Regions from separate parts of the Cellulosimicrobium sp. MI9406 genome, predicted to be linked through region 2. Evidence: predicted binding sites of a transcription regulator. Region 2 holds the regulator's gene; the other holds the start of a gene.
The links. The regulator LexA, encoded in region 2, represses DNA repair genes until DNA is damaged. The targets are predictions, from matches to a motif close to TCGAACANNTGTTCGA.
Positions count from the first base shown of each region.

Region 1: a site for LexA is predicted at 8,739-8,754, ahead of uvrA (excinuclease ABC subunit UvrA). Genes of this name have one in related genera too.

Region 1 covers NZ_JALIZI010000002.1:21,263-35,497, reverse strand. The annotation lists gene coaE (dephospho-CoA kinase) at 42-683, shown strand; gene MT994_RS03300 (pyroglutamyl-peptidase I) at 680-1,297, shown strand; gene MT994_RS03295 (collagen-binding domain-containing protein) at 1,353-2,711, opposite strand; gene uvrB (excinuclease ABC subunit UvrB) at 2,952-5,060, shown strand; gene MT994_RS03285 (TerC family protein) at 5,340-6,338, shown strand; gene MT994_RS03280 (TerC family protein) at 6,345-7,466, shown strand; gene MT994_RS03275 (YciI family protein) at 7,480-7,779, opposite strand; gene MT994_RS03270 (MBL fold metallo-hydrolase) at 7,901-8,608, opposite strand; gene uvrA (excinuclease ABC subunit UvrA) at 8,784-11,780, shown strand; gene MT994_RS03260 (OsmC family protein) at 11,878-12,363, opposite strand; gene uvrC (excinuclease ABC subunit UvrC) at 12,497-14,235, shown strand, end outside.
Region 2 covers NZ_JALIZI010000007.1:84,415-98,649, forward strand. The annotation lists gene MT994_RS14045 (AAA family ATPase) at 1-1,529, shown strand, start outside; gene serA (phosphoglycerate dehydrogenase) at 1,618-2,817, shown strand; gene MT994_RS14055 (pyridoxamine 5'-phosphate oxidase family protein) at 2,937-3,356, shown strand; gene MT994_RS14060 (DUF5302 domain-containing protein) at 3,418-3,612, opposite strand; gene MT994_RS14065 (aldo/keto reductase) at 3,931-4,920, shown strand; gene nrdR (transcriptional regulator NrdR) at 4,986-5,516, opposite strand; gene MT994_RS14075 (LysM peptidoglycan-binding domain-containing protein) at 5,885-6,259, opposite strand; gene lexA (transcriptional repressor LexA) at 6,597-7,331, shown strand; gene MT994_RS14085 (L-lactate dehydrogenase) at 7,446-8,453, opposite strand; gene MT994_RS14090 (ATP-dependent DNA helicase) at 8,483-10,528, opposite strand; gene hflX (GTPase HflX) at 10,767-12,323, opposite strand; gene MT994_RS14100 (methyltransferase) at 12,482-13,171, shown strand; gene dapF (diaminopimelate epimerase) at 13,180-14,208, opposite strand; gene miaA (tRNA (adenosine(37)-N6)-dimethylallyltransferase MiaA) at 14,205-14,235, opposite strand, start outside.

The DNA of each region.
Region 1 (14,235 bases), on a different contig from region 2:
CCCCGACGCGGGGCGGTGCGCCGACTGGCAGGATGGGACGCATGTTTCGCATCGGCCTGACCGGAGGAATAGCGGCGGGGAAGTCCGTCGCGCTCGCCCGCTTCGCCGAGCTGGGCGCGGTGGTCGTCGACTACGACGCCCTCGCGCGCGACGCCGTCGCGCCCGGCACCGTCGGCCTCGACGAGGTCGTCGAGGCCTTCGGCCCCGGGGTGCTCGGGGAGGACGGCGCGCTCGACCGGCCCGCGCTCGGACGCGTGGTGTTCGGGGACGACGTCGCGCGCGAGCGGCTCAACGCGATCGTCCACCCCGAGGTGCGCCGGCTCGCCGCCGAGCGCGAGGCCGCGGCCGGTGCGGCCGACCCGCGGGCCGTCGTCGTGCACGACATCCCGCTCCTCGTCGAAACGGGCGACCCGGCGCGGTTCCACTGCGTCGTGGTCGTGCACACGCCCGAGGACGTCCGGGTGGACCGCCTCGTGACGTCGCGGGGGCTGAGCGAGGACGAGGCGCGCGCGCGGCTCGCCGCGCAGGCCGACGACGCGGCGCGCCTCGCGGCCGCGGACGTCACCCTCGACGGCTCGGGCGAGCCCGGCGCGCTGCGCGCGCAGGTCGACGCGCTCTGGGCGCGCGTGCGCGCGGAGGTCGACGCGGAGGCGCTCGCGGAGCTCGAGGAGCGCGAGGCGTGACGGTCGTGGTGAGCGGCTTCGAGCCCTTCGGCGGCGACGCGACGAACCCCTCGTGGGAGACCGCCCAGCTCCTCGCGGAGCGCGCCGAGGAGCTCGTGGGGGACCGCGTCGTCGCCGTCCGGCTCCCCGTGACGTTCGCCGGGGCGTGGCCCGCGCTCGACGCCGTCGTCCGGGAGCACGACCCGGAGGTCGTCGTGGCGCTGGGGCTCGCGGGCGGCGCCGGGCGCGTGCGCCTCGAGCGCGTGGCCGTCAACGTGCGCGACGCCCGGATCCCCGACAACGCCGGGGCGCAGCCGGTCGACGTGCCCGTCGTGCCGGGGGCGCCCGTCGGGCACTGGTCCACGCTCCCGCTCAAGGCGTCGCTCGTCGCCGTCCGGGAGGCCGGCGTCCCCGTGGAGGTCTCCGGGACGGCCGGCACCTACGTGTGCAACGACGTGTTCTACGCCCTCATGCACCACTGGGGCTCCGTGCCGGGCCGCCGTGCGGGCTTCGTGCACGTGCCCGACGCCGGCGCGGTGCCCGTCGAGGGCCAGGTGACCGCCGTCGCGGCCGTCGTGCGGCAGGCGCTCCTCGGCGCCCCCGAGCCGCGGGTCGCCGCGGGCACCGAGAGCTGAGCGGGCGCCCGGGGGCAGGCAGGTCGCCCTGCCGGCCCCCGGGCGCCGCGGACCGTCAGCCCGCCGCGCGGCGACGGGCGACGACCACGAGCAGGGCCGCGCCCCCGGCGAGCAGGAGCGCCGCCACCACGGCGAGCACGACGACCGAGGAACCGGTCGAGGCCAGCCCGCCCCCCGGCGTCGGCTCGCTGCTGGGGGGCGCCGACGGCATCGGGTCCGTGCTCGCCACGGGCGTCGCCTCCGGAGCGGGCGTGCTCTTCGCGGCGGGCTCGCCGGACACCTCGGCGCCGGGCGTCTGGGTGGTCGTCGAAGGCGTCGTCGTCTCGGTGCCACCCGGGGTCGGAGTCTCGGGAGTCTGCTCCGGCTTCGGCTCCGGCTCCGCGGCGACCGGGACCAGCTCGCACGGGCCCGCGAACGGGTAGTTGTGGTGCTCGATGCCGGCCCCTCCGGTGTACGCGACCGCGCCGTTCGCGAGGACGCGCCCGTTCGTCGACGTGGACACCGTGAGCGTCGCGTCGGCGCGCGGGACGACGATCGTGCCGGGGAACTGGTCGTTCGTGCCGAGCGCGACCTGCGTCGCGTCCGGGAATGCCCAGAGGAAGTGGGACGACAGGTACTGCGTCGCCTGGTAGAGGCGCACGCCGTCGTACGCGACGTACGCGAGGGACGGGATGCGCACCGTGGACCCGCTGACGCTGAGCAGCACCGGCCCGGTGCCCGTGACGTGCAGCTCGCGGAGCGATGCGGCACCCTCTGCCGTGAGCGCGTACCGCGCGCCCGCCTCGACGGTCAGGACGCCGTTCTCGGGGGCGACCTGCTCGGCGCCGTCGGTGGCGTCGGCGGCGATGCCGGCGACGAGCGCGGGGAGCTCGTCGTAGGGCGCGAGCGCCGCGTCCCGGCCGACGCCCTGGCGCACGGACCCGTGCGTGCCGAGCGCGTTCGCGCTCTCGGTGCTCGGCGCCGAGCCGGTGATCGCGCCGCCCACCACGACGTTGCCGCCGCGCGACGCGTGGAACCCGACCTGCGTGTTCCGCGCGGTGGCGAGGTCACCGCCGACGACGAGCATGTCGGTCCCGCCCGCGGGGGTGATCGCGGACCCGCCGCCGCCCGCGGTCCCGACGTTGAGGGAGCCGGCCCCCGTGAGGTCGGCGTCCTTGCCGACCACGACGCGGCCCTCGAGCTCGGTCGCGGTCGCGACGGTGAGCCCGCCGCCCGCCCAGATGCCGACGCCCGCGTCCTCCACCGCGGTGAGCTCGTACACGCCGACGGGGCGGGTCGTGGCGTCCGCGGAGCAGACGTCGTCGGCGTCGACGACGGGCGTCGCGCTCGCGGGCGCGACGAAGCCGGCGGACAGGACCAGGGTGGTGAGGGCGATCAGGGGGATTCCGCGGGGGCGCGCGGGGTGCAGGTGCATGAGGGCTCCAGGTCGAGGGGTCGTTGACGGTGCTGACGAGAGCTGCGTGCAGGCCTCCACGCCCGTGGCCGGCCGGTCACCGGAGCTCCACGGGCGTCGGGGAGCGGGCAGGTCGAGGGAACCCTAGGGGTTCGGCACCACGCCTTCCAAATTGCGCGCGGGTGAACTCGGGTGTATACGGTGCGCAGCCCGTCGAGCGCTCCCGCGAACGATGTGGGTGGCTGGACGTACCGTGGTCACATGCGTCCCGTGACCGATCTCCAGCGCGCCACCGCTCCGTTCGAGGTCATCTCCGAGTACCAGCCGTCGGGCGACCAGCCCACGGCCATCGCGGACCTCTCGCAGCGCGTCCGCGCGGGCGAGAAGGACGTCGTGCTGCTCGGCGCCACCGGTACGGGAAAGTCCGCCACGACGGCCTGGCTGATCGAGGAGCTGCAGCGCCCGACGCTCGTCATGGCTCCCAACAAGACGCTCGCCGCGCAGCTCGCCACGGAGTTCCGCGAGCTGCTGCCGAACAACGCGGTCGAGTACTTCGTCTCGTACTACGACTACTACCAGCCCGAGGCGTACATCGCGCAGACGGACACCTACATCGAGAAGGACTCGTCCATCAACGACGAGGTGGAGCGGCTGCGCCACTCCGCGACGAGCTCGCTTCTGACGCGCCGGGACGTCGTCGTCGTGGCGTCCGTGTCGTGCATCTACGGCCTGGGCACTCCGCAGGAGTACGTCGACCGGATGGTGCGCCTCGACGTCGGGATGCAGGTGGAGCGTGACGACCTGCTGCGGCAGTTCGTCACGATGCAGTACACGCGCAACGACATGGCGTTCACGCGCGGCACGTTCCGCGTGCGCGGCGACACGGTCGAGATCATCCCGGTCTACGAGGAGCTCGCGGTCCGTATCGAGTTCTTCGGCGACGAGATCGAGAGCATCCAGACGCTGCACCCCCTCACGGGGGAGGTCATCCGCTCCGAGCCGAGCATCCACGTTTTCCCGGCGACGCACTACGTCGCCGGCCCGGAGCGCATGGAGCGCGCGATCTCCTCGATCGAGGCCGAGCTCACGGAGCGGCTCGACGAGCTCGAGCGGCAGAACAAGCTGCTCGAGGCGCAGCGGCTGCGCATGCGCACCACCTACGACATCGAGATGATGCGCCAGATCGGCACGTGCTCCGGGATCGAGAACTACTCCCGGCACATCGACGGCCGCGAGGCGGGGTCGCCCCCGAACACCCTGCTCGACTACTTCCCGGAGGACTTCCTCCTCGTCATCGACGAGTCGCACGTGACCGTGCCGCAGATCGGCGCGATGTTCGAGGGGGACATGTCGCGCAAGCGCAGCCTGGTGGACCACGGGTTCCGCCTGCCGAGCGCGATGGACAACCGCCCGCTGCGGTGGGAGGAGTTCGTCGAGCGCATCGGCCAGACCGTGTACCTGTCGGCCACGCCGGGCGACTACGAGCTCTCGATGGCGGACGGCGTGGTCGAGCAGATCATCCGCCCCACGGGCCTCGTCGACCCCGAGGTGATCGTCAAGCCGACCACCGGCCAGATCGACGACCTCCTGCACGAGATCCGCGAGCGGGTCGACCGTGACGAGCGCGTGCTGGTCACGACGCTCACCAAGAAGATGGCCGAGGACCTCACGGACTACCTGCTCGAGAAGGACGTCCGGGTCCGCTACCTCCACTCCGAGGTCGACACGCTGCGCCGCGTCGAGCTGCTGCGCGAGCTGCGCCTCGGCGAGTACGACGTCCTCGTCGGCATCAACCTGCTGCGCGAGGGCCTCGACCTGCCCGAGGTCTCGCTCGTCGCGATCCTCGACGCCGACAAGGAGGGCTTCCTGCGCTCGCCCAAGTCGCTCATCCAGACGATCGGCCGCGCGGCCCGCAACGTGTCCGGCCAGGTGCACATGTACGCGGACCGGATCACGCCGGCGATGGCCGCGGCGATCGAGGAGACCGAGCGTCGCCGCGAGAAGCAGATCGCGTACAACACCGAGCACGGCGTCGACCCGACGCCGCTGCGCAAGCGCATCTCCGACGTGACCGACATGCTCGCGCGCGAGGACGTGGACACCGCCGAGCTCCTGGCCGGCGGCTACCGCCAGCCGGGCAAGGGTGCCAAGGGCAAGGCCCCGGTACCGGGCGGGCCGAAGGAGGGCGCGTCGTCGGGCAACCGGCTCGCGGGCGCCGCGGCGAGCGACCTCGCGGAGCTCATCCAGGAGCTGAGCGACCAGATGCACGCGGCCGCGGGCGAGCTCCAGTTCGAGCTCGCGGCCCGGCTGCGCGACGAGATCTCGGGGCTCAAGAAGGAGCTGCGCCAGATGCACGCCGCGACGGCCTGACCGGTCCTGGGGGGGACCGGCCGGGCGTCGCCGCGGGCGCGCCCGCGGAACAGTCCACGGTGGCGTGGTGTTGTCACGCGTGCAGGAGCGATGGCCTATGCTGGCTCCTCAGCGAGGGGGAGTATTCCCACACGGTGATGTCGTCATCACGGTCGGCGCAGTCGTCGGCCCGGTGTCACCGGTCCCGCAACCACCAGCCCGCGTCTCGGACGCGCGCGCGTGGCGGTGCGTGGCGGAAGAGACCTTCGGTACTCAGTGCTACGTACCGGAGGTTTCTGCATGGACGTCCCCGTCTGGGCCTGGCTCGTCACCATCGGCGTGATCCTCGCGATGCTCGCCGTCGACTACGTCGGCCACGTGCGCACGCCGCACGCCCCGAGCCTGCGCGAGGCCAGCTGGTGGTCCGCGGGCTACGTTGCCGTCGCGGTGCTGTTCGGAGGCATCGTCTGGGCCGTCTGGGGCTCGACGTACGGCGGCGAGTACTTCGCCGGCTACATCACCGAGAAGAGCCTGTCGGTCGACAACCTCTTCGTCTTCGTGCTCATCATGACGAGCTTCCGCGTCCCGCGGCTGTACCAGCAGAAGGTCCTGCTGATCGGCATCACGATCGCGCTCGTCCTGAGGACGATCTTCATCCTCCTGGGCGCCGCGCTCATCGAGAACTTCAGCTGGATCTTCTACGTCTTCGGCGCGTTCCTGCTGTACACCGCGTGGACGCAGGTGAAGGCGGGCTCCGGTCACGACGAGGAGTTCCACGAGAACGGCGCGCTCAAGCTGACCCGCCGCCTATTCCCGACGACGGAGACGTACGTCGAGGACAAGATGACGACCAAGATCGACGGGAAGCGCTTCATCACCCCGATGCTCATCGTGATGATCGCGATCGGCAGCGCCGACCTGCTGTTCGCCGTCGACTCGATCCCCGCGATCTTCGGCCTCACGCAGGAGACGTACCTCGTGTTCGCGGCCAACGCGTTCTCGCTGCTCGGCCTGCGCCAGCTCTACTTCCTCATCGACGGCCTGCTGGACCGCCTCGTCTACCTCGCCTACGGCCTCGCCGCGATCCTCGGCTTCATCGGCGTGAAGCTGCTCATCCACGCGCTGCACAAGAACGAGGTGCCGTTCATCAACGGCGGTGAGCACATCACCGTCATCCCGGAGATCCCGACCGCCCTGTCCCTCGGGTTCATCGTCGTCGTGCTCACGATCACCACGGTCGCGAGCCTCGCCAAGGACCGCGCCGACCGCCGACGCGAGGCCGAGATCTCGGAGGGCTAGCCACCAATGGTTCACGAACTTCCCGTCTGGTTCGAGTGGGCGTCGCTGTCGGCGCTCGCCGTCCTGCTCCTCGTCGACCTGTTCGTCGTCGGGCGCCGGCCGCACGTCCCGTCCATGCGCGAGAGCGCGCTGTGGGTCGGGTTCTACGTCGCGCTCGCGCTCGTCTTCGGGGCGGTCGTCGGAGCGGTGGGGGGCGCGGCACCGGCCGGGGAGTTCTACGCCGGGTGGCTCACCGAGTACAGCCTCTCGGTGGACAACCTGTTCGTGTTCGTCATCATCATGGCGCGCTTCGCGGTCCCGCGGGAGCAGCAGCAGCGCGTCCTCATGGTCGGGATCATCGTCGCGCTCGTCCTGCGGGGAGGGTTCATCCTGGCGGGCGCGGCGATCATCTCGCAGTTCGTCTGGGTGTTCTACCTGTTCGGCGCGTTCCTCGTGTACACGGCGATCAAGCTCCTGGCGGGCGGCGACGAGCCCGAGGAGTACCACGAGAACCGCGCCGTCCGGGCGCTGCGCCGGGTCCTGCCGCTCGGCACCCGGTACGACGGCGGCCGGCTGCGCACGGTCGAGGACGGCAAGCGGGTGTTCACGCCGCTCGTCGTCGTGTTCCTCGCGATCGGCAGCACCGACCTGCTGTTCGCGTTCGACTCCATCCCGGCCATCTTCGGGCTCACGCAGGACCCGTTCATCGTCTTCACGACGAACGTCTTCGCCCTCATGGGGCTGCGCCAGCTCTACTTCCTGCTGGGCGGTCTGCTCGAGCGGCTGGTCTACCTGCCGATCGGCCTGGCCGTCATCCTCGGGTTCATCGGCGTCAAGCTCATCCTCGAGGCGCTGCACGAGAACACGCTGCCGTTCATCAACGGGGGCGAGCACCTCGAGGCGGTGCCGACGGTCCCCATCTGGCTCTCGCTCGTGGTGATCGTCGGGGCGCTCGCGGTCACGACCGTCGCGAGCCTGCTGCGCACCCGCGCGCTGCACGCACGGAGCGAGCCGGCGGACGGCGAGGAGCCCGGGCCTGCGGCGTCGTCCACGGAGGACGCCACGGAGACCGTGACCGACGAGGCGCCCGCCGCGGGGGAGACCCCGCCGCAGGGCGGCGGGGTCCCTCGCGGTGGTGCCGTGCGCTAGCGCGCGGCCCGGCTCAGACGCGGTCCGCCCAGTCGCCGATCACCGGCGACCACGGGCGGACCGCGCGCTGTGCGACCAGCCCGGCGCGCGCGAAGGGGTCCTCGTCGAGGACTGCGGCGACGGCGTCGGGCGTCTCCCCGTCGAGGACGAGCAGCGCTCCGGCGGGCGCGCCGTCGTGGGCGGGGAGCGGACCGGAGGCGAGCAGCGTGCCTCGGGTGTGGAGGTCGGCGAGGAACGCGCGGTGCTCGGGTCGCAGGGCGTCGAGCTCGGCGCTGCGGTCGGCGTAGACGTAGGTGACGGCGTGGATCGGCATGGAGCCAGTGAACCAGTCCGTCCCGACGTCGCGGGGCCCGGTCCGCGCCTCGGCTGCGCCCCGTGCTCCCTGCCGCCACCTACCGGCCGCACGCCACCGGCCGCCCGCTACCAGCCCTGCGCTACCAGCCGCGCTCGCGCCACTCGGCGAGGTGCGGCCGCTCGGCACCGAGCGTCGTGTCGGCGCCGTGACCGGGATAGACCCACGTGGCGTCGTCGAACCGGTCGAAGACGCGCCCGACGACGTCGGACAGCAGGCTCGCGAACCGCGCCGGGTCGCGGTCGGTGTTCCCGACCCCGCCGGGGAAGAGCGAGTCCCCGGTGAACAGGTGCACCCGGCCAGGCACGGCCTCGGGTTCGGCGACGTCGTCCGGCTCGCGGTAGGCGAGGGCGACGGATCCCGGCGTGTGCCCGCGCAGCGCCACGACCTCGAGGTCGATCGCGCCCACCCGCAGCACGTCCCCGTGCCGCAGGCGGCGGGCGACGGGTACGCCGGACGCCGCGGCGACCGCGTCCGCGTCGGGCTCGCCGGCAGCCGACCACGCGCCCGTCGCGGCGACGACCGGCGCGAGCGCCCGGAGATGGTCGGCGTGCCGGTGCGTCGTGACGACGCCGTCGAGCCGTCCCGACGGCGAGCCCGCCCGCACGAGGCCGAGCACGTCGTCGGGCGCGTCGGCGGCGTCGACGAGGAGCTCGGCACCGGTGCGCCGGCACGTGAGGAGGTAGACGTCGTTCGCGAGCGGCCCGACGGCGAGCTTGCGGATCTCGACCTCGTCGAGGCGTCGCAGGTCGTGCGGGCCGCCGACGGCGACCTGTCCGGTGTACGTCATGCGCCCAGTGTGCCGTCCGCTCGCGGGGGGCGGTGCGCCGCGACCCCGGGCCGCGGTGACCCGGGTCACGGCGGAGAGCCCGGACGTGGGGCGCTCGTGTGCGTTCGCCGGGTGCCGTGCGGAGGTGACGTCGAACACCTGTGCGAGTGTGGGTGGTCCGCCGTACGATGCTGCGGTGAGCAATCGCCTCGTCATCTCCGGTGCCCGCGAGCACAACCTGCGCAACGTCGACCTCGACCTCCCGCGCGACAAGCTCATCGTCTTCACGGGGCTCTCCGGCTCGGGCAAGTCGTCGCTCGCCTTCGACACCATCTTCGCGGAGGGCCAGCGCCGGTACGTCGAGTCGCTGTCCGCGTACGCGCGCCAGTTCCTCGGCCAGATGGACAAGCCGGACGTCGACTTCATCGAGGGCCTGTCGCCCGCGGTCTCGATCGACCAGAAGTCCACGAACCGCAACCCGCGCTCGACCGTCGGCACCATCACCGAGGTCTACGACTACCTGCGCCTGCTGTTCTCGCGCGCCGGGACGCAGCACTGCCCGGTGTGCGGCGAGCGCGTCACCGCGCAGACCCCGCAGCAGATCGTCGACCGCCTCCTCGAGCTCCCCGAGGGCACGCGCTACCAGGTCCTCGCCCCGGTCGTGCGCGGCCGCAAGGGCGAGTACTCCGAGCTTTTCAAGGAGCTCCAGACCAAGGGCTTCGCCCGCGCCCGCGTCGACGGCGAGGTGCGCACCCTCACGGACGTCCCGGCGCTCGAGAAGAAGCTCAAGCACGACATCGAGGTGGTCGTCGACCGCCTCGTCGCGCGCGAGGGCGTCCAGCGCCGGCTCACGGACTCCATCGAGACGGCCCTCGGGCTCGCGGGCGGGCTCGTCGTCGTCGAGCTCGTCGACGCGGACGCGGACGACCCGGCCCGGGAGCGCCGTTTCTCGGAGAAGCGCGCCTGCCCGAACGACCACGAGCTCGCGCTCGACGAGATCGAGCCGCGCACGTTCTCCTTCAACGCCCCGTACGGCGCGTGCCCGGAGTGCACGGGCATCGGGTTCCGTCTCGAGGTGGACCCGGACCTCGTGGTGCCGGACGACGAGAAGTCGCTGCGCGAGGGCGCGGTCGCGCCGTGGGCGCAGATCTCGTCGGAGTACTTCGAGCGCGTCCTCACGGCGCTCGCGGACGACCTGGGCTTCTCCATGGACACGCCGTGGCGCGCGCTGCCCGAGCGCGCGAAGAAGGCCGTGCTCCACGGCCAGAACCACCAGGTGCACGTGCGGTACAAGAACCGCTGGGGCCGTGAGCGGCAGTACTCGACCGGGTTCGAGGGCGTCATCACCTTCCTCGAGCGCCGGCACACCGAGACCGAGTCCGACTGGTCGAAGGAGAAGTACGAGGCCTTCATGCGCGAGGTCCCGTGCCCCGTGTGCCAGGGGGCACGCCTCAAGCCGGAGGTGCTCGCGGTCAAGGTCGGCGGCAGGTCCATCTGGGACGTGTGCCGCCTGCCCCTGCGCGAGGCCGCGGCGTTCCTCGGCTCGCTCGAGCTCGGCGCGCGCGAGCGCGCCATCGCGACCGAGGTCCTCAAGGAGATCGACGCGCGCCTCGGGTTCCTGCTCGACGTCGGCCTCGACTACCTCTCGCTCGAGCGACCGGCCGCGACGCTCTCCGGCGGCGAGGCGCAGCGCATCCGGCTCGCGACGCAGATCGGCTCGGGCCTGGTCGGCGTGCTCTACGTGCTGGACGAGCCGAGCATCGGCCTGCACCAGCGCGACAACCGCCGGCTCATCGAGACGCTCACGCGCCTGCGCGACCTCGGGAACACGCTCATCGTCGTCGAGCACGACGAGGACACCATCCGCACCGCGGACTGGGTCGTCGACATCGGCCCGGGCGCGGGCGAGCACGGGGGGCGGGTCGTGCACTCGGGCGACTACGCGGGCCTGCTCGAGGCCCCGGAGTCCGTCACGGGCGCGTACCTGTCGGGGCGGCGCAGCATCCCGCTGCCGGCGCAGCGGCGCCCGACAAACCCGGGCCGTCAGATCAAGGTCGTCGGCGCGCGCGAGCACAACCTCACGGGCATCGACGTGAGCTTCCCGCTGGGCACGTTCACCGCGGTCACGGGCGTCTCCGGCTCCGGCAAGTCCACGCTCGTGAACTCGATCCTCTACACCGTGCTCGCCAACGAGCTCAACGGGGCCCGGCAGGTCGCGGGCCGCCACACGCGCGTCACCGGCCTCGAGCACCTCGACAAGGTCGTGCACGTGGACCAGGGCCCGATCGGGCGCACGCCGCGGTCGAACCCCGCGACGTACACCGGCGTGTGGGACCACGTGCGCAAGCTGTTCGCGGAGACGACCGAGGCCAAGGTGCGCGGGTACACGCCGGGCCGGTTCTCGTTCAACGTCAAGGGCGGCCGCTGCGAGGCGTGCTCGGGCGACGGCACGCTGAAGATCGAGATGAACTTCCTCCCGGACGTCTACGTGCCGTGCGAGGTGTGCCACGGCGCGCGCTACAACCGCGAGACGCTCGAGGTGCACTTCAAGGGCAAGACCGTCGCGGACGTGCTCGACATGCCGATCGAGGAGGCGTCCGAGTTCTTCGCGGCCGTGCCCGCGATCTCGCGGCACCTCAAGACGCTCGTCGAGGTCGGGCTGGGCTACGTCCGGCTCGGGCAGCCGGCCCCGACGCTCTCGGGCGGCGAGGCGCAGCGCGTCAAGCTCGCGAGCGAGCTGCAGAAGCGCTCGACGGGCCGCACGATCTACGTGCTCGACGAGCCGACGACGGGCCTGCACTTCGAGGACATCCGCAAGCTGCTCGGCGTGCTCCAGTCCCTGGTCGACAAGGGCAACAGCGTCCTCGTCATCGAGCACAACCTCGACGTCATCAAGAGCGCGGACTGGGTCGTCGACATGGGCCCCGAGGGCGGCTCCGGCGGCGGCAAGGTCGTCGCGCAGGGGACGCCCGAGCAGGTCGCGCGCGTAGAGGCGAGCCACACCGGCCGCTTCCTCGCGGAGATCCTCGAGGGGCACGACCCCGTGCCCGTCGGGCCCGCGCCGTCGGCGTCCGCCGGGGCGTCGGCGCCTGCGGCGAAGGCCGGCAAGTCGACGAAGGGCCGGTCTGCGGCGGCCCGCCGGGCGACCGACGAGAAGCCGAAGACGGGGCGCCGGAAGGCGTCCGCGGCCTAGCCACGGTACGGCGTGGGCGCGGGTCGACCAGGCCCGCGCCCGCGCGGCGTGCTCGGTGCTCGCCGCGTCGGGGCCGGGGTGCTCGCCGCGCCCGGCGTCAGGCGGCGGCGCGCCGGGCTGGCGCCGGCTCGACGAGCACGCGGAAGTTCACCGAGCGCGCGATGAAGCAGTGGTCGTGCGCGCGCTGGTGGAGGGTCGCCAGCGCCGCCTCGTCCGTGCCGGGTCCGTCGTCGACCACCACGCGCGGGTGCAGCGTGACGTCCGTGAACTGGCCCTCGCCCCCGGACTCGACCCGCATGGTGCCGGTCGCGTCGTCGACGTACTCGCGCACGACGACGCCCGCCGCGGCCGCGAGGTGGAGGAACCACAGCATGTGGCACTGCGACAGGCTCGCGAGGAACAGCTCCTCGGGGCTGTACCGGGTCGGGTCGCCGCGGAACGCCGGGTCCGCGGAGCCGGGCAGCGGCGGCCTCCCGTCGAGGAGCACCTCGTGGTCGCGGCTGTAGGCGGTGTAGGACGCGGTGCCGCGGTCGCCCGCGCCGGTCCAGCGGGTCGTCGCGGCGTAGCCGTGCTGTGCGCTCATGGCCGCCACCCTAACGGCCGGTGACGCGCGTCACACGGCGCCGTCCCCGCGCCACCGCGTCCGTCGTCCCGCGTCCCCGCGTCGCCCCACACCCGAGCCACCGGCGTCGGTGGCCTGACCTAGGCTGGAGAACATGGCAGATCCCGCGACGTACCGCCCTGCGCCGGGGGAGATCCCCACCTCGCCGGGCGTCTACCGGTTCCGCGACGAGCACGGCCGTGTGATCTACGTCGGCAAGGCCAAGAACCTGCGCGCGCGCCTGTCGAACTACTTCCAGGACGTCGCGAACCTGCACCACCGCACCCAGACGATGGTCACGACGGCCGCGTCGGTCGAGTGGACGGTCGTCGGCACCGAGGTCGAGGCGCTCGCGCTCGAGTACACGTGGATCAAGGAGTTCGACCCGCGGTTCAACGTCAAGTACCGCGACGACAAGTCGTACCCGTACCTCGCGGTGACCATGGGCGAGGAGTTCCCGCGCGCCCAGGTGATGCGCGGCGCGAAGCGGCCCGGCACGCGGTACTTCGGGCCCTACGGCCACGCGTGGGCGATCCGCGAGACGCTCGACCTCCTGCTGCGGGTGTTCCCCGTGCGCACGTGCTCGGCGGGGGTCTTCAAGCGCGCCCACCAGACGGGCCGGCCGTGCCTGCTCGGCTACATCGACAAGTGCTCGGCGCCGTGCGTCGGGCGCATCACGCCCGAGGACCACAAGGCGCTCGCCGAGGACTTCTGCGACTTCATGGCGGGCGACACGCAGCGGTTCGTGCGCCGGCTCGAGCGCAAGATGAACGAGGCCGCAGCCGCGATGGAGTACGAGGCCGCGGCACGCCTGCGCGACGACATCGCCGCGCTCCAGCGCGCGACGGAGAAGAACGCGGTCGTCCTCGGCGACGGCACCGACGCGGACGTGTTCGCGCTCGTGGGCGACGAGCTCGAGGCGGCCGTCCAGGTGTTCCACGTGCGCGGCGGTCGCATCCGGGGTCAGCGCGGCTGGATCGTCGAGAAGGTCGAGGACGTCACAGACGCCGAGCTCGTCGAGCACCTGCTCCAGCAGGTGTACGGCGCGGCGGAGGAGGCCGTCGCGGCGGACGCCGGGACGCGCGCCGGGCGCGACCTCGCGCGCGACGCCGTGCCGCGCGAGGTCCTCGTGCCCGTCCTGCCGCCGGACACCGACCAGGTCACCACGTGGCTCTCCGGGCTGCGGGGCGCGCGGGTCGACGTCCGGGTGCCGCAGCGCGGCGACAAGAAGGAGCTCGCCGCGACGGTCCGCGCCAACGCGGAGCACGCGCTCGCGCTGCACCGCACGCGGCGCGCGGGCGACCTCACGACCCGCAGCCAGGCGCTGCGCGAGATCCAGGAGGCGCTCGAGCTCGAGACGGCGCCGCTGCGCATCGAGTGCTACGACGTCTCGCACAACCAGGGCACGTACCAGGTCGCCTCGATGGTGGTCTTCGAGGACGGGCTCGCGCGCAAGAGCGAGTACCGGCACTTCACGGTCCGCGGCCCGGACGGCGACGGCGCGGCCGACGACACGGCGGCGATGTACGAGGTGATCTCGCGCCGCTTCAAGCGCTACCTGTCCGACCGCTCGCGCTCGGGCGAGGTCGAGCTGGACCTCGAGGCCGACGACGTCGCCGACGGGTCCGACGCCGCGGCGCGCCGGGCGGAGCGTGCCGCGGAGGCGGCGGGCTACGTGCCGCGCAGCGGCGAGGTCGACCCCGACGCGCCCGTGGACCGGCGCGCGCGCTTCGCGTACCCGCCGAACCTCGTCGTCGTCGACGGCGGCCCGCCGCAGGTCGCCGCCGCGGCGCGCGCCCTGGCCGACCTCGGCATCGACGACGTCGCGCTGTGCGGCCTCGCCAAGCGGCTCGA
Region 2 (14,235 bases):
TCTCGTTCCTGCGCTACATCGACCAGGTGCTGCCGTCGCTCGGCGAGACCGGCGTCGTGAGCACGACCATCGCCGACCTCCTGCCCGGCGTCGTCGCCGACGGCGAGGAGGACCCGCGCGTCGCGCGCGTCAAGGGTCGGGCGGTCATGGCCCGTGCGGTGCGCCGGGCCGTGCGCGCACGCGAGCGCGTGCCCGCGGCCGACGTGCCGGTCCGGCTCGACGGCCACGACCTCGTCATCCGCCGCCGCGACGTGCGCGACGCCATCGCGAAGGCGCGGCGCACCCACAAGCCGCACAACCTCGCGCGGGTCACGTTCGTCCGCGAGATGCTCTCGCGCCTCGTCGAGCAGTACGGGCGTCAGCTCGGCGAGCCGCTCGTCGGCGAGGACCGCGCGCTCGCGCTGGAGGACCTGCGCTCCCACCGCGACGTGCGGGTCGCGCTCAACCTGGCGTGGCTGCCGCTCACGCCCGAGCGCCTCGTCGAGGACCTGTGGACCAAGCCGCACCGGCTCGCCGAGGCCGCGCCCGAGCTCTCCCCCGAGGACCGCCGGCTCCTCGAGCGGGCGAAGGGTGCGCCGTGGACCCCCGCGGACGTGCCGCTCCTCGACGAGGCGGCGGAGCTCCTCGGCGAGGACGACCAGGCGGAGCGGGCCGAGGCAGCCGCGCGCGCGGCGCAGCGCGCGCAGGACCTCGAGTACGCGCGGCAGGTGCTCGAGTCGTCCGGTGCGGGCGGCGGGATCGTCGGCGCCGACGTGCTCGCCGAGCGGTTCGCCGCGAGCGGCCCGCGCCTGACCACCGCCGAGCGCGCCGCGCAGGACCGCACGTGGACCTACGGCCACGTCGTGGTCGACGAGGCGCAGGAGCTGTCCGCCATGGCGTGGCGCATGCTCGTGCGCCGGTGCCCGACGCGGTCGTTCACGGTGGTCGGCGACGTCGCCCAGACGTCTTCGCTCGCGGGTGCCCGGTCGTGGAAGGGCATGCTCGAGCCGGTCTTCCGCGACGCGTGGCGGCTCGCCGAGCTCACGGTCAACTACCGCACCCCGGCCTCCGTCGCGGACGCGGCCCGACGCGCGGCCGTCGCGGCCGGCCTCCCGGTCTCGCCGCTCACGTCCGCGCGCGACGTCGAGGACGCCCTGCGCGTGGTCGAGGTGGCACCGGGTGCGCTGGAGGCACGCGTCCGGGCCGAGGCCGAGGCCGCGCGCGCCGAGTTCGTCGCCGCGGAGTCCGGCCGCGTCGCCGTCGTCGCGGCCGCGCCCGCGGTCCCTGCGCTGCGGGCCGCGCTCGGGCTCGCCGACGCGGCCGGCGAGGACCCGGTCGTCGTGCTCGACCCGGTGCAGGTCAAGGGGCTGGAGTTCGACGCCGTCGTGCTGGTCGAGCCCGCCGACGTCGCGACCGGGCCCTCGGGCCCGTCCGACCTGTACGTCGCCATGACGCGGCCGACCCAGCGCCTCGTCGTCGTGCACGCGCGCCCGCTGCCCGCCGGGGTCGCCCCCGCGCCGTCGGACGACGCACGGGGCGCCGGAGCCTGACAGCGGTGGTGTCCGGGCGCGGGTTCACCTCGTCCCGAGGGTCAAGACCCGTTTGGTCCGGACCGCGGGACGGGCGCACCATGGGGGCGTGCTACGCGCCCTCCTCCTCGAAAACCTGCACCCCCTCGCCGCCTCGAACCTCGAGGCCGCGGGCATCGACGTCACCGTCCGCACCGGGGCACTCGACGAGTCCGAGCTGATCGAGGCGCTCGACGGCGTCCACCTGCTCGGCATCCGGTCCAAGACGAACGTCACGGCGAACGTGCTCGAGAACGCCCCCGACCTGGTGGCGCTCGGCGCGTTCTGCATCGGCACGAACCAGATCGACCTGCGCTCGGCCGCGACGCAGGGCGTCGCCGTGTTCAACGCGCCGTTCCAGAACACGCGCTCCGTCGTCGAGCTCGCGCTCGCCGAGATCATCGCGCTCACGCGCCGCCTCACCGAGCGCGACCGCGCGCTGCACGAGGGCCGCTGGGACAAGTCGGCGGAGGGCGCGCACGAGGTCCGTGGCCGCACGCTCGGCATCGTCGGCTACGGCAACATCGGCACGCAGCTCTCGGTCGTCGCCGAGAACCTCGGCATGTCGGTCGTCTTCTACGACACGGCGGAGAAGCTCGCGCTCGGCAACGCGCGCCGCATGGACACGCTCGACGAGCTGCTCGAGCAGGCCGACGTCGTCACGCTCCACGTCGACGGGCGCCAGGGCAACGCCGGGCTCTTCGGCGCCAAGCAGTTCGCCCGCATGCGCCCGGGCTCGATCTTCCTCAACCTGTCGCGCGGCTTCGTGGTGGACTACGGCGCGCTGCGCGAGGCGATCGTCGAGGGCCGCGTGGCCGGCGCCGCGGTCGACGTCTTCCCGCACGAGCCCAAGCGCAAGGGCGACGCGTTCGACTCCGAGCTGCGCGGCCTGCCGAACGTCATCCTCACGCCGCACATCGGCGGCTCGACGGAGGAGGCGCAGGAGGCGATCGGGCAGTTCGTGTCCGCGAAGCTGCGCGACTACCTCACCACCGGCTCTACGACGCTCAGCGTCAACGTGCCGAACCTCGCGCTCGAGCAGACGACGGGCATCACGCGCATCACGCACCTGCACCGCAACACTCCCGGTGTCCTCGCCGCCGTCAACGCGACCCTCGCCGAGCACGGGACGAACATCGAGGGCCAGCTCCTCGCCACCCGCGGCGAGATCGGCTACGTCGTCACCGACGTCGGCTCGCGCGTGGAGCCCGCCGTGATCGAGGCGCTGGCCGCGATGGAGCAGACGATCGCCCTGCGCATCCTCGACTGACGCAGCCCCGCACCCCGGGACCCTTCGCCGCGCGCGGCCCGTCCGCACGCGGCGAAGGTCCTCGGCGGCCGTGACCTTCGCCGCTGAGCGCCTCTCGCGCGCCGGTGCCACGATGAGGCATGACCGGATACTTGCACGACGCGCCGCAGATCCTCGACGCCGACGCGTCGTGGGACCTCGTGGAGGGGACCCACGTCGCACGCCTCGCCGTGAGCGTGCGGGGCGAGCCGGACATCTACCCCGTCACTGTGCGGGCGCACGAGCGCACGCTCGCGTTCCGCACGGTCCCCGGCACGAAGCTCGCGACGCTCGCGATCAACGAGCGGGTCGCCCTGGAGTGGGACCACGTCGACGACGACGGGGCGTGGAGCGTCGTCGCGCGCGGCACCGCCCACCGTCTGCGCACCGAGCACGAGGTGGATCCCGTCCGGGAGGGTGCGGACCCGCTCATCCCGACCGTCGACGTCCCGACCGAGGAGTGGGTCGTGGTCGAGGCCCACGAGCTCACCGGACGACGCTTCGCGCGCGCGGAGCCGTAGACCCCCGGACGCGCGACGTCCGGCCGCCCCGCAGGGGACGACCGGACGTCGGGGGTGCTGCTCAGCCGGACTTGCGGCGGAAGGTGCGCTGGACCGGGCCGACGGTCTCCGAGCCGTGCACGGAGCCCGTGTTCGACTCGCCGTCCGCCGTGCGGTGGCGCGCGGCGTTCTTCCGGTCGAGCGCCTCCCGGAACTTCGCCTTGGCCTCCTCGGTCGGTGCGGTCTCTGCAGCGGGTCGCTGCTGGTCGGACGCCATGGCGGTCTCCTCGTCGACGGGGAACTCGGTGGGGGCACTGCGGTCGGCCCGACGCTGCGGGCACCCCGCCAGCCTCCCCCACCGGGCGGCCCGACGCCACCTGATTTGTCCGCTCGGCCCGGCCGTCCCGGCCCTGCGAGCGGTGGCGCAGGCGAACGCGCTGCGAGCGCCCTCGACCGCGCGGCGAACGCCGTCGGGTAGCGTCGGGACGTGTCGCCCGATCCCACGCCGCAGGCCTCCCCCGCTCCTCCCCACGCCACAGGCGGTCCCGCGCCGGCGCGTGCCGACCTCCCGCACCGTGCGCTCGGCCGGAGCGGCCTGCACCTGCCGGAGGTCGCGCTCGGGCTCTGGCAGAACTTCGGCGTCGCCGACCCCTTCTCGACGCAGCGCGAGATCGTGCTGCACGCCGTCGACCGTGGCGTGACGCACCTCGACCTCGCGAACAACTACGGACCGCCCGGGGGTGCTGCGGAGGAGTCGCTGGGCCGGCTGCTCGCGCGCGAGCTCCGACCCGTGCGTGACGAGCTGGTCGTGACCACCAAGGCGGGCTACCGCATGGGACCCGGCCCCTACGGCGAGGGCGGGTCCCGGAAGTACCTGCTCTCGTCCCTCGACGCGTCGCTGCGCCGGCTCGGGCTCGACCACGTCGACATCTTCTACTCGCACCGCTACGACCCGTCCACCCCGCTCGAGGAGACCATCGGTGCGCTGGCGACGGCGGTCCGGTCGGGACGCGCCCGCTACGCCGGAATCTCCTCGTACTCCGCCCGGCGCACGCGCGAGGCCCTGCGGGTCGCGGCCGACGTCGGGGTCGAGCTCGTCGTCACGCAGGTCTCCTACTCCATGCTCAACCGGTGGATCGAGGCGCCTGACCCGCACGACGCGGCGGGAGCCACCGTGCTCGACGTCGCGGGCGACGAAGGGCTCGGCGTCGTCGCGTTCTCCCCGCTCGCCCAGGGCATGCTCACGGACCGCTACCTCCACGGGGTCCCGGACGGGTCGCGCGCGGCGCGCGGCGGGCCGCTGCGCCCGACGTTCCTCTCGGAGGAGAACCTCGACCGCGTGCGCCACCTCGACGAGCTCGCGCGCGCCCACGGGCGGACGCTCGCGTCCACGGCGATCCGCTGGGCGCTGCGCGACGAGCGCGTCACGTCGGTCCTGCTCGGCGCGAGCTCGACGCGCCAGCTCGACGACAACCTCGCGGCCCTCGACGCCCCCGACCTCTCCCCCGAGGAGATCGCGGCCGTCGACGACCTCCCCGTGGACACGGGCATCAACATCTGGGCGTCGCGGTCCAGCGACCTGTAGCCGCCTCCGGCTGCGGGGCCCCGCATCCTGGGACCGGAGTCACGAGGCGCGAAATCTCGTGAGCGTCAGGCCTGGGGTGCCGCTTCGCGGTCGGTCGCGGCGTCGTCGGCGGCCTCGGGCGCCGCACGGCCCGCCGCCGCCTCGCGCTCCTCCCGGTCGACGCGCAGCGACGTGATGGCGCTCTCGAAGTCCTCGAGCGAGTCGAACGCCTGGTAGACGCTCGCGAAGCGCAGGTAGGCGACCTCGTCGAGCTCGCGCAGCGGCCCGAGGATCGCGAGGCCGATCTCGTAGGCGTCGAGCTCGGCGCTCCCGCTCGCGCGGATGGTCTCCTCGACGCGCTGCGCGAGGACGGCGAGGTCGTCCTCGTTCACCGGGCGCCCCTGGCAGGCCTTGCGGACGCCGTTGACGATCTTCTCGCGCGAGAAGGGCTCGGTCACCCCGGACCGCTTGACCACGGACAGGCTGGCGGTCTCGATCGTGGTGAAGCGGCGGTTGCACTCCGGGCACTGGCGTCGCCGGCGGATGGAGGCACCGTCGTCGGACGTGCGGGAGTCGACGACGCGGGAGTCCGCGTGACGGCAGAACGGGCAGTGCATGGCGGGCTCCTCCGCGGGTCGCGCCGACAGGTCGGCGCGACGAACGTATGTCGTCGCGGGCGCGCGGTGCAACACGCCGACGACGCGCCCGGCCCCAGGCAGCAGAACGGGGGCGGTCGAAGTCGACCGCCCCCGTCGGGACGCCCCCGTCCCCATCTCGCGCGCGACTCGCCTCGCGCGCGGCGACGTGCACAGGAGTCGCGGTGGTCCGCACACTCCTCGCCTCGTCCGCCCAGCCCCCCAGCCGGCGCGTGAGGTGACACTAACTTAGGCGGACCTAAGGCGCCGGCGCAACCCTCGGCCGCAACCTGTCGCGCGTCGGCGCCGTGTGCTGCGTCACAGGACCAGGAGTGCGCTCGCGCGCGGCGTCACCGTTCGGCGACCGGGAGCAGGATGGTCTGGCCGGCCTGCACGCCGGACGACGACAGGCCGTTCAGCTCCACGAGCCCGCTGACCACCTCACGAAGGTCCTCCCCCGGGGTCGCGACGCCCTGGGCGAGCTCCCACAGCGTCTCCCCCGCGCTCACGACGTGGACGCGGACCTCGACCGGCTCCCCGGGCCCGCTCGCGACGGCCAGCCCGACCCGCGCCGCGAGGACGAGCACGACGGCCACGAGGAGCACGAGGACCGCACGGCCGCGTCGCGTGAGCCGCAGCGGCGCCTCCGGGCGCGCACCTCGCTCCGCTGCGCCGCCCCGCCCGAGCGCGGCCGGCGCTGCCGTCGCCATCGCCACCGTGTCCATGTCCCCTCCGTCCCGGCCCGCGAGCCCGATCGCCTTCCCCGGTCGATCGGACCCGCGCGCCCGTCTCATCTCCGCGCCGACCCGTTGCGGTCGAACACCTGTACGTAGAACATCTGTACGAAGGTCTATCACGAACGACCCACAGAGTCGAGACATGCTCGAACAGGTGTTTGATTCGTGTCGCATCCTCCCCTAGCCTGGGGTCAGGTCGGTTCGCCGGACATGTCCGCTCGGACCCGGAGGAGCGACCGAGGTCCCGGGGCGCACGCCCCCGGGGAGGGGAGGCCGCAGGCCCGGCTGGCGCCGGCGGCACGCGACGGACGAGGGCGGAGCGACCATGGCGGGACGAGGCACGGACAGGGCACGGGGGCTCGCCGAGGTGCGCGAGCTGCCGGACGGGTCGGCAGGGGGTGACGGGCTCACCCCGCGCCAGCGGCTCGTGCTCGAGACCATCCGCGCGTGCGTCGAGCAGCGCGGCTACCCGCCGAGCATGCGCGAGATCGGCGAGGCCGTCGGGCTCACGAGCCCGTCCTCCGTCAAGCACCAGCTCACCACGCTGGAGCGCAAGGGGTTCCTGCGGCGCGACCCGAACCGTCCGCGCGCCATCGAGGTGGTCCAGCCCGACGACGCCCGCCGTGCCACCCCGCTCGCGCCGGCAGGAACGGCCCCCGAGCCCGCGTACGACGAGGCCCACCCCGCGCCGTCGTACGTCCCCGTCGTCGGCCGCATCGCCGCCGGTGGCCCCATCCTCGCGGAGCAGGTCGTGGAGGACGTCTTCCCGCTGCCGCGCCAGCTCGTCGGCGAGGGAGAGCTCTTCCTCCTGCGCGTGCAGGGCGACTCGATGATCGACGCCGCGATCTGCGACGGCGACTGGGTCGTCGTGCGGCGCCAGCCGGTCGCGGAGAACGGCGAGATCGTGGCCGCCATGATCGACGGCGAGGCCACCGTGAAGAGCCTGCGGCGCGCCGACGGCCACGTGTGGCTCATGCCGCACAACGCCGCGTACGACCCGATCCCCGGCGACGATGCCCAGGTGCTGGGGCGCGTCGTCTCCGTCCTGCGCAGCCTCTGAACGGTCCCCGAGCGTCTCCGGGCGCCCCTGCGGGCAGGCTCGGGACAGCACGAGAGCCGGGCGGTCCCTCGACCGCCCGGCTCTCGTCGTGCCGGGCCCGACGGGCCCGTGGGCTCAGAGCCCGAAGCGTCGCGCGACCGCGCGCAGCGACTCCGCGGACGAGCGCAGGCCCGCGAGCTCGTCGTCCGCCAGCGGGACCTCGACACGCTCCGTCGCGCCCCGGCGGTCGACGAGCGTCGGGAGCGACAGGCACACGTCCTCGAGCCCGTAGATGCCGTCGAGGAGCGTCGACACGGGCAGCACCCGGTGCTCGTCGGCGAGCACCGCCTCGATGATCCGGGTGCCCGCGAGCCCGACCGCGTAGTTGGTCGCGCCCTTGCCCTCGATGATCCGGTAGGCCGACTGCACGACCTCGCGCGCGATCTCGTCGCGCACGTCGCCCGTGAGCGGTCCCCGACCGCCGATGCCCTGCCACTCGAGCAGCGGCGCGCCGCCGATCGTCGCGGAGCTCCAGAGCGGGATCTCGCTGTCGCCGTGCTCCCCCGCGATGTACGCGTGCACGTTCTGCACCGCGACGCCGCAGTGCTGCGCCACGAGGAACCGCAGCCGCGAGGAGTCGAGCACGGTGCCGCTGCCGAAGAGCTGCGTCGGGGGCAGCCCCGAGAATTTGAGCGCCGCGTACGTGACGATGTCGACGGGGTTGGTCACCATGACGTAGACGGCGTCCGGGGCCACCTCCACGAGGCCCGGCAGGATCGTGCGCATGAGCCCGATCGTGCCCTCGGCGAGGTCGAGGCGCGTCTGGCCCGGCTTCTGCTTGGCGCCGGCCGTGATCACGACGACGTCGGCCCCCGCGCACACCGCGACGTCGTCGGACCCCTCGACGCGCGCCATGGGCATGAACTGGATGCCGTGCTGGAGGTCGAGGACCTCGGCCTCGACCTTCGCGCGGTTGACGTCGAGGAGCGCCACCGTGCGCGCCGCGCCCCGCATGAGCGCGGCGTAGGCCAGCGTCGAGCCGACGGCACCGGCGCCGACGATCGCGAGCTTCGTCGTCCGCGCTCCCCCTCCCGGACCGCCCGTGGTCGCGTCGCCGGTGCCCTGCGGTGACGTGCTCGTCATGTCGCCTCCGTGAAGTCGCTGGAAAGGGCTCAGCCTAGGGCGGCGAGGCGGCGGAGCGCAGCGGTGGCCACGTCGCGGTCGGTCGTCTGCCAGAACCCCGGCATGGACCGCGTGAGGAACGACCCGTAGCGCGCCGTCACGAGCCGCGGGTCCAGGACCGCGACGACCCCGCGGTCGGCCGTGGACCGCACGAGCCGCCCGGCACCCTGGGCGAGCAGGAGGGCCGCGTGCGTCGCGGAGACCTGCATGAACCCGTTGCCGCCCGCGGCCTCGACGGCGCGAGCCCGCGCCGACTTCACCGGGTCGTCGGGGCGCGGGAACGGGATGCGGTCGATGAGCACGAGCTGGCACGACGGCCCGGGCACGTCCACGCCCTGCCACAGCGACAGCGTGCCGAACAGGCACGTCGCCGGGTCCTCGGCGAACTCCCGCACGAGCGTCGGCAGCTGGTCGTCGCCCTGACACAGGACCGGCACGTCCAGCCGCTCGCGCATCGCCTCCGCCGCGGCCACCGCGGCGCGCCGCGAGGAGAACAGGCCGAGGGTCCGACCGCCGGCGGCCTCGACGAGCGCCGCGATCTCGTCGAGCTGGTGCTCGGTCGACGCCTCGCGGCCGGGCGTCGGCAGGCGCTTCGCGACGTAGAGGATGCCCTGGCGCGGGTAGTCGAACGGGCTCCCGACGTCGAGCCCGAGCCAGCGCGGCGCGTCGCCGTCGCCCGCGTCCGCGGCTCCGCCCGTCGCCGCGGGGCCGAGCCCGAAGGTGCGCGCGACGGCGTCGAAGCTCCCGCCGAGCGCGAGCGTCGCGGACGTGAAGACGCCCGTGCGCTCCGCGAGCAGGTGGGTGCGGATGAGGCCCGCCACGCCGAGCGGGGCGGCGTGCAGGCGGCTCGCGCCGTCGCCGAAGCGGTCGCCGGACCAGCCGCCCTCCCCGGGCCGCGAGCACCACAGCACGTCGTGGCCCGTGGGGTCGGCCGCCATGCGCTCGGCGACCTCGAAGAGCTGCAGCATCGTCGACTGCGCCATCTTCAGGCCCGTGTCCGGCTGGGCCGGCTTGGTCACGCCGGTCTCGGGCTTGAGCGTGGAGAGCACCTCGCGCGCGGCGTCCCGCACCGCCGCGACGGCCGAGCGCGCGGCGTCGGGCAGGCCGTCGGGGAAGCGCTCGGCGGGCAGCGACCCGACGACCGTGCCGAACGCAGCGGACGCGGCGTCGAGCGCGTCCGTCGTGACCCCGCCGTGGCGGCGCGCGAGGCGCGCCGCGCTCTCGATCGCCGGGACCGACAGGTCCACCGTCGCGGCGGCCGTGACGCGGTCCGCGAGCTCGTGCGCCTCGTCGACGACGAGGACGTCGTGCTCGGGCAGCACCCCGGGCGACCCCATGGCCGCGATGCCGAGCATCGCGTGGTTCGTCACGACGACGTCGGCCTCGCGTGCCGCGGCGCGCGCCCGCTCGGGGAAGCACTCGGCGAGCAGCGGGCAGCGCTGGCCCAGGCACTCGAGCGCCGTGACGGAGACCTGCCGCCACGCCTTGTCGCTCACGCCGGGGACGAGGTCGTCCCGGTCGCCCGTGGGCGTCTCGTCGGCCCACTCCCGCAGGCGCACGACCTGCTCGCCGAGGGCCGCCATGCTCGTCCCTCCGCGCGCGGCGGGGTGGTCGGCGGCGCCCGCCGCCTCGCCGGGGAGGTCGAAGAGCGTGGGCTCGTCCGCGGGGTAGCCGCCCGCGATCTTGTGCACGCACAGGTAGTTGTGCCAGCCCTTGAGGAGCGCGATCGACGCGGGCCGCGGGAGGCGGTCCGCGACGGCGTCGGCCACGAGCGGGAGGTCCCGCGTGATGACCTGGCGCTGGAGGGCGAGGGTCGCCGTCGAGACGACGACGCGCTCGTCGGTCGCGACCGCGTGGCGCACGGCCGGCACGAGGTACCCGAGCGACTTCCCCGTCCCGGTCCCGGCCTGGACCACGAGGTGCTCGGAACCCTCGATGGCGTCCGTGACGGCACGCGCCATGGTCCGCTGGCCGTCGCGCCGCGCGCCGCCCAGGCGCGTGACCGCGAGGTCGAGGAGCTCCTCGACGGCAGGCACGTCACCGGCCGCCTGCCCGGGCGCCTCCGTGTCCGGACGGTCGGGCACGGGAGCGGTACGGGTGGAGGGGGGCACCTGCCGATTCTACGGTCGGGCACCCACGCGGCGGGGGCCCTGTGGACCGGCCCGGGACGCACGCGACCCCGCGCAGCCGTGGCTGCGCGGGGTCGTGCGTGGGGCCGACGCCGGGTCCGGCGCGGGGCTGGCCCGCCGCGCCGCCGGGAGGCTCGGGGGCGGATCAGCTCCCGGCGGAGGCGCCCACGAGCTCCGTCGCGAGGGCCTGGGCGACACGGCCGCGCAGGAGCGTGCCCTCGGGCGTGTGCTCCTCGTGGTCGATCTCGCCCTCGGTGTGCACGCGGTGCACGAGGTCGCCCCGGTGGTACGGCACGACGACGTCGATCTCGACGTCCGGGCGCGGGAGCTCGTGCGCGATGAGCTCGCGCAGGTGCTCGATCCCCTCGCCCGTGTGCGCCGACACGACGACCGTGTGGCGCTCGCGCAGCCGGATGCGCGCGATCGTCTCCGGGTCGGCGAGGTCCGCCTTGTTGAGCACGATCACCTCGGGCACGTCCTCCACGCCCGGGATGTCGGCCAGGACGTGGCGCACCGCCGCGATCTGGCCCTCCGGGTCCGGGTGCGAGGCGTCCACCACGTGCAGCAGCAGGTCGGCGTCGCCGACCTCCTCGAGCGTCGAGCGGAACGCCTCGACGAGCTGGTGCGGCAGCGCGCGCACGAACCCGACGGTGTCGGCGAGCGTGTAGACCCGGCCGTCCTCGGTGCGCGTGCGGCGCACCGTGGGGTCGAGCGTCGCGAACAGCGCGTTCTCGACGAGCACGCCCGCGCCGGTGATGGCGTTGAGCAGGCTCGACTTGCCCGCGTTCGTGTAGCCCGCGATCGCGACGGACGGCACGGCGTGCCGCTTGCGCGACGCGCGCTTCGTCTCGCGCCCCGGGGCCATCGCCTGGATCTCGCGGCGCAGCTTGGCCATGCGGTTGCGGATGCGCCGGCGGTCCAGCTCGATCTTCGTCTCACCGGGACCGCGCGACCCCATGCCCGCGCCGGCGCCGCCGACCTGGCCACCGGCCTGGCGGGACATCGACTCGCCCCAGCCGCGCAGGCGCGGGAGGAGGTACTCGAGCTGGGCGAGCTCGACCTGGGCCTTGCCCTCCCGCGACTTGGCGTGCTGGGCGAAGATGTCGAGGATCAGCGCGGTCCGGTCGATGACCTTGACCTTGACGATGTCCTCGAGCACGCGCCGCTGGGAGGGCGCGAGCTCGCCGTCGATCACGACCGTGTCCGCGCCGCTGGCGGCGACGACGTCGGCGAGCTGCGCGGCCTTGCCGGAGCCCAGGTACGTGCCGGGGTCAGGCTTCGCGCGGCGCTGGATCACGCCGTCGAGCACCTGCGAGCCCGCGGTCTCCGCGAGGGCGGCGAGCTCGCGCAGCGAGATCTCGGCCTCCTCGGCGGACGTGGGCGCGCCGTCCTCGCGCGGGTCGGAGCCGGGGCTCCAGAGCCCGACGAGCACGACCTTCTCGAGGCGCAGCTGCCGGTACTCGACCTCGGTGACGTCCTCGAGCTCGGTCGACAGGCCGACGACGCGGCGCAGCGCGCTGCGCTCCTCGAGCTCGAGCTGCTCGCCGTCGTGCTCCGTGTGGACCGTGCCGCCCTCAGCGCGTGCCGTCCCGGCCCGAGCGAGCACCCGCGCCACGACGTCGCTCGCGATGTCCCGCGTCGCGCCGGTCGGCTCGTCCTGAGCCGAGGTGGGGTTCGGAGTGTTCGCAGGGGTTGGGCTCATGTGCCGCCTTCCGTCGGTGGTGGGCGCTCGTGCGTCCGGGTGTGACAACAAGCGTGGCACGCGAAATCGTCCCGAGGCCAGTGGTTAAGCCCCCGACGAGCGGCCCGGTGCGCCGTACCGCCTCCTGACGTGGGCGCGCCCGCGTAGGATCGGCCGACGTGACCGAGGACCAGGACCCCGCCGTCGACCCCGCGCCCGACGGCGCGGCGGACCACTACTTCACCGCCCGGCCCGCGTCCGCCGCCGAGCGCCGCACGATCTCCGTGCGGCTCGCGGGCCGCGACGTCGAGGTCGAGGTCGCCTCGGGCGTCTTCTCCCCCGGCCGGCTGGACCTCGGCACGCAGGTGCTCCTGCGCACCACCCCGCCGCTCGACGACGTCCTCGCGGCCCGGCCCGACGACGGCCCCGCCCACGTCCTCGACCTCGGCTGCGGCTGGGGCCCGGTCGCCCTGACGATGGCCCTGGAGGCGCCGGAGGCGACCGTGTGGGCCGTCGACGTCAACGAGCGCGCGCTCGACCTCGTGCGCCGCAACGCGCAGCGTCTCGGGCTGGACAACGTCCGGGCCGTCCTCCCGGACGACGTGCCCGACGACGTCGCGCTCGCCGCGCTGTGGTCGAACCCGCCGATCCGGGTCGGCAAGGACGTCCTGCACGGGATGCTCCTGCACTGGCTGCCCCGGCTCGCGCCGGGCGCGAGCGCGCACCTCGTGGTGCAGCGCAACCTGGGCTCGGACTCGCTCCAGCGCTGGCTCGCCGAGGCGCTGCCCCCGCTCCTGCCGGGCGCGGTCGTCGAGCGCGCCGCGAGCGCGAAGGGGTTCCGCGTCCTCGAGGTCGTCGCGCCCCGCTGAGCCGGCGGTCAGACCGGCGCGCGGTCGCCCTCGGACGCCGCCGCGACCGGCTCGGCGGGCTGGGCGGTCACGAGGCCGTCCGCGCCCTGGTGCGCGTCGTCCTCCGGCGGGACCGGCGTCCCCGGGACGAGCGCGGCGAGGTCGATCTCCCCCGCGTGGACGAGCACCGCGGGACCGGCGAGCTCGACGCGGCCGCCCGGGAGCGCCCGCACGCGCACCGTGCCGCCCGGGACGTCGACGAGGTAGGTGTCCGGCGCGTCGGGACCGCCCCACACGCGGACCGCGAGCGCCGCCGCGCACGCGCCCGTGCCGCACGACGGCGTCTCCCCGACGCCGCGCTCGTGCACGCGCATGCGCACGTGCCCGACGACGGTGCCGTCGTCCGCGGTCGTCTCGCCGAGGGGCACCACGAGCTCGACGTTCGTCCCGTGGGACGGGTGCGGCTCGACGACGGGCGCCTCGGTGAGGTCGGCGCGCTCGAGCACGTCCTCGCGCGCGACGGCGAGGACGGTGTGAGGGTTGCCGAGGTCGACGCTGAGCGCCGGGCGCGGGACCTCCCAGCCCCGCACGACGACTGTCGCGTCGTAGCCGTCCTGGAGCGCGGGGCGCCCGCCGGGGAGGAACCACGGGCCCATGTCGACGGCGAACCAGCCGTCGTCCTCCTTGCGCACGCGCTTGACGCCCGCGCGCGTGCCGACCGGGACCTCGGTGCCGCCCGCGAAGCTCACGAGCCCGAGGCGCTCGGCGAAGGCCGCGAAGACGCGGACCCCGTTGCCGCACATCTCGGCGACCGAGCCGTCGGCGTTGCGGTAGTCCATGAACCAGATGGCGTGCGGGTCCTCCGCGAGCACGTCGCGCGACTCCGGGACGAGCGCGGTCGGCACGAGGCGGATGACGCCGTCCCCCCCGACGCCGCCGCGGCGGTCGGCGAGCGCACGCACGAGCTCGGGCGTGAGGTCGAGCTCGCCCTTCGTGTCGGCGAGGAGCACGAAGTCGTTGCGGGTCCCGTGGCCCTTGGTGAAGCGGGTGCGCGTCATGAGCCCAGACTACGGCGCACGGGCGCG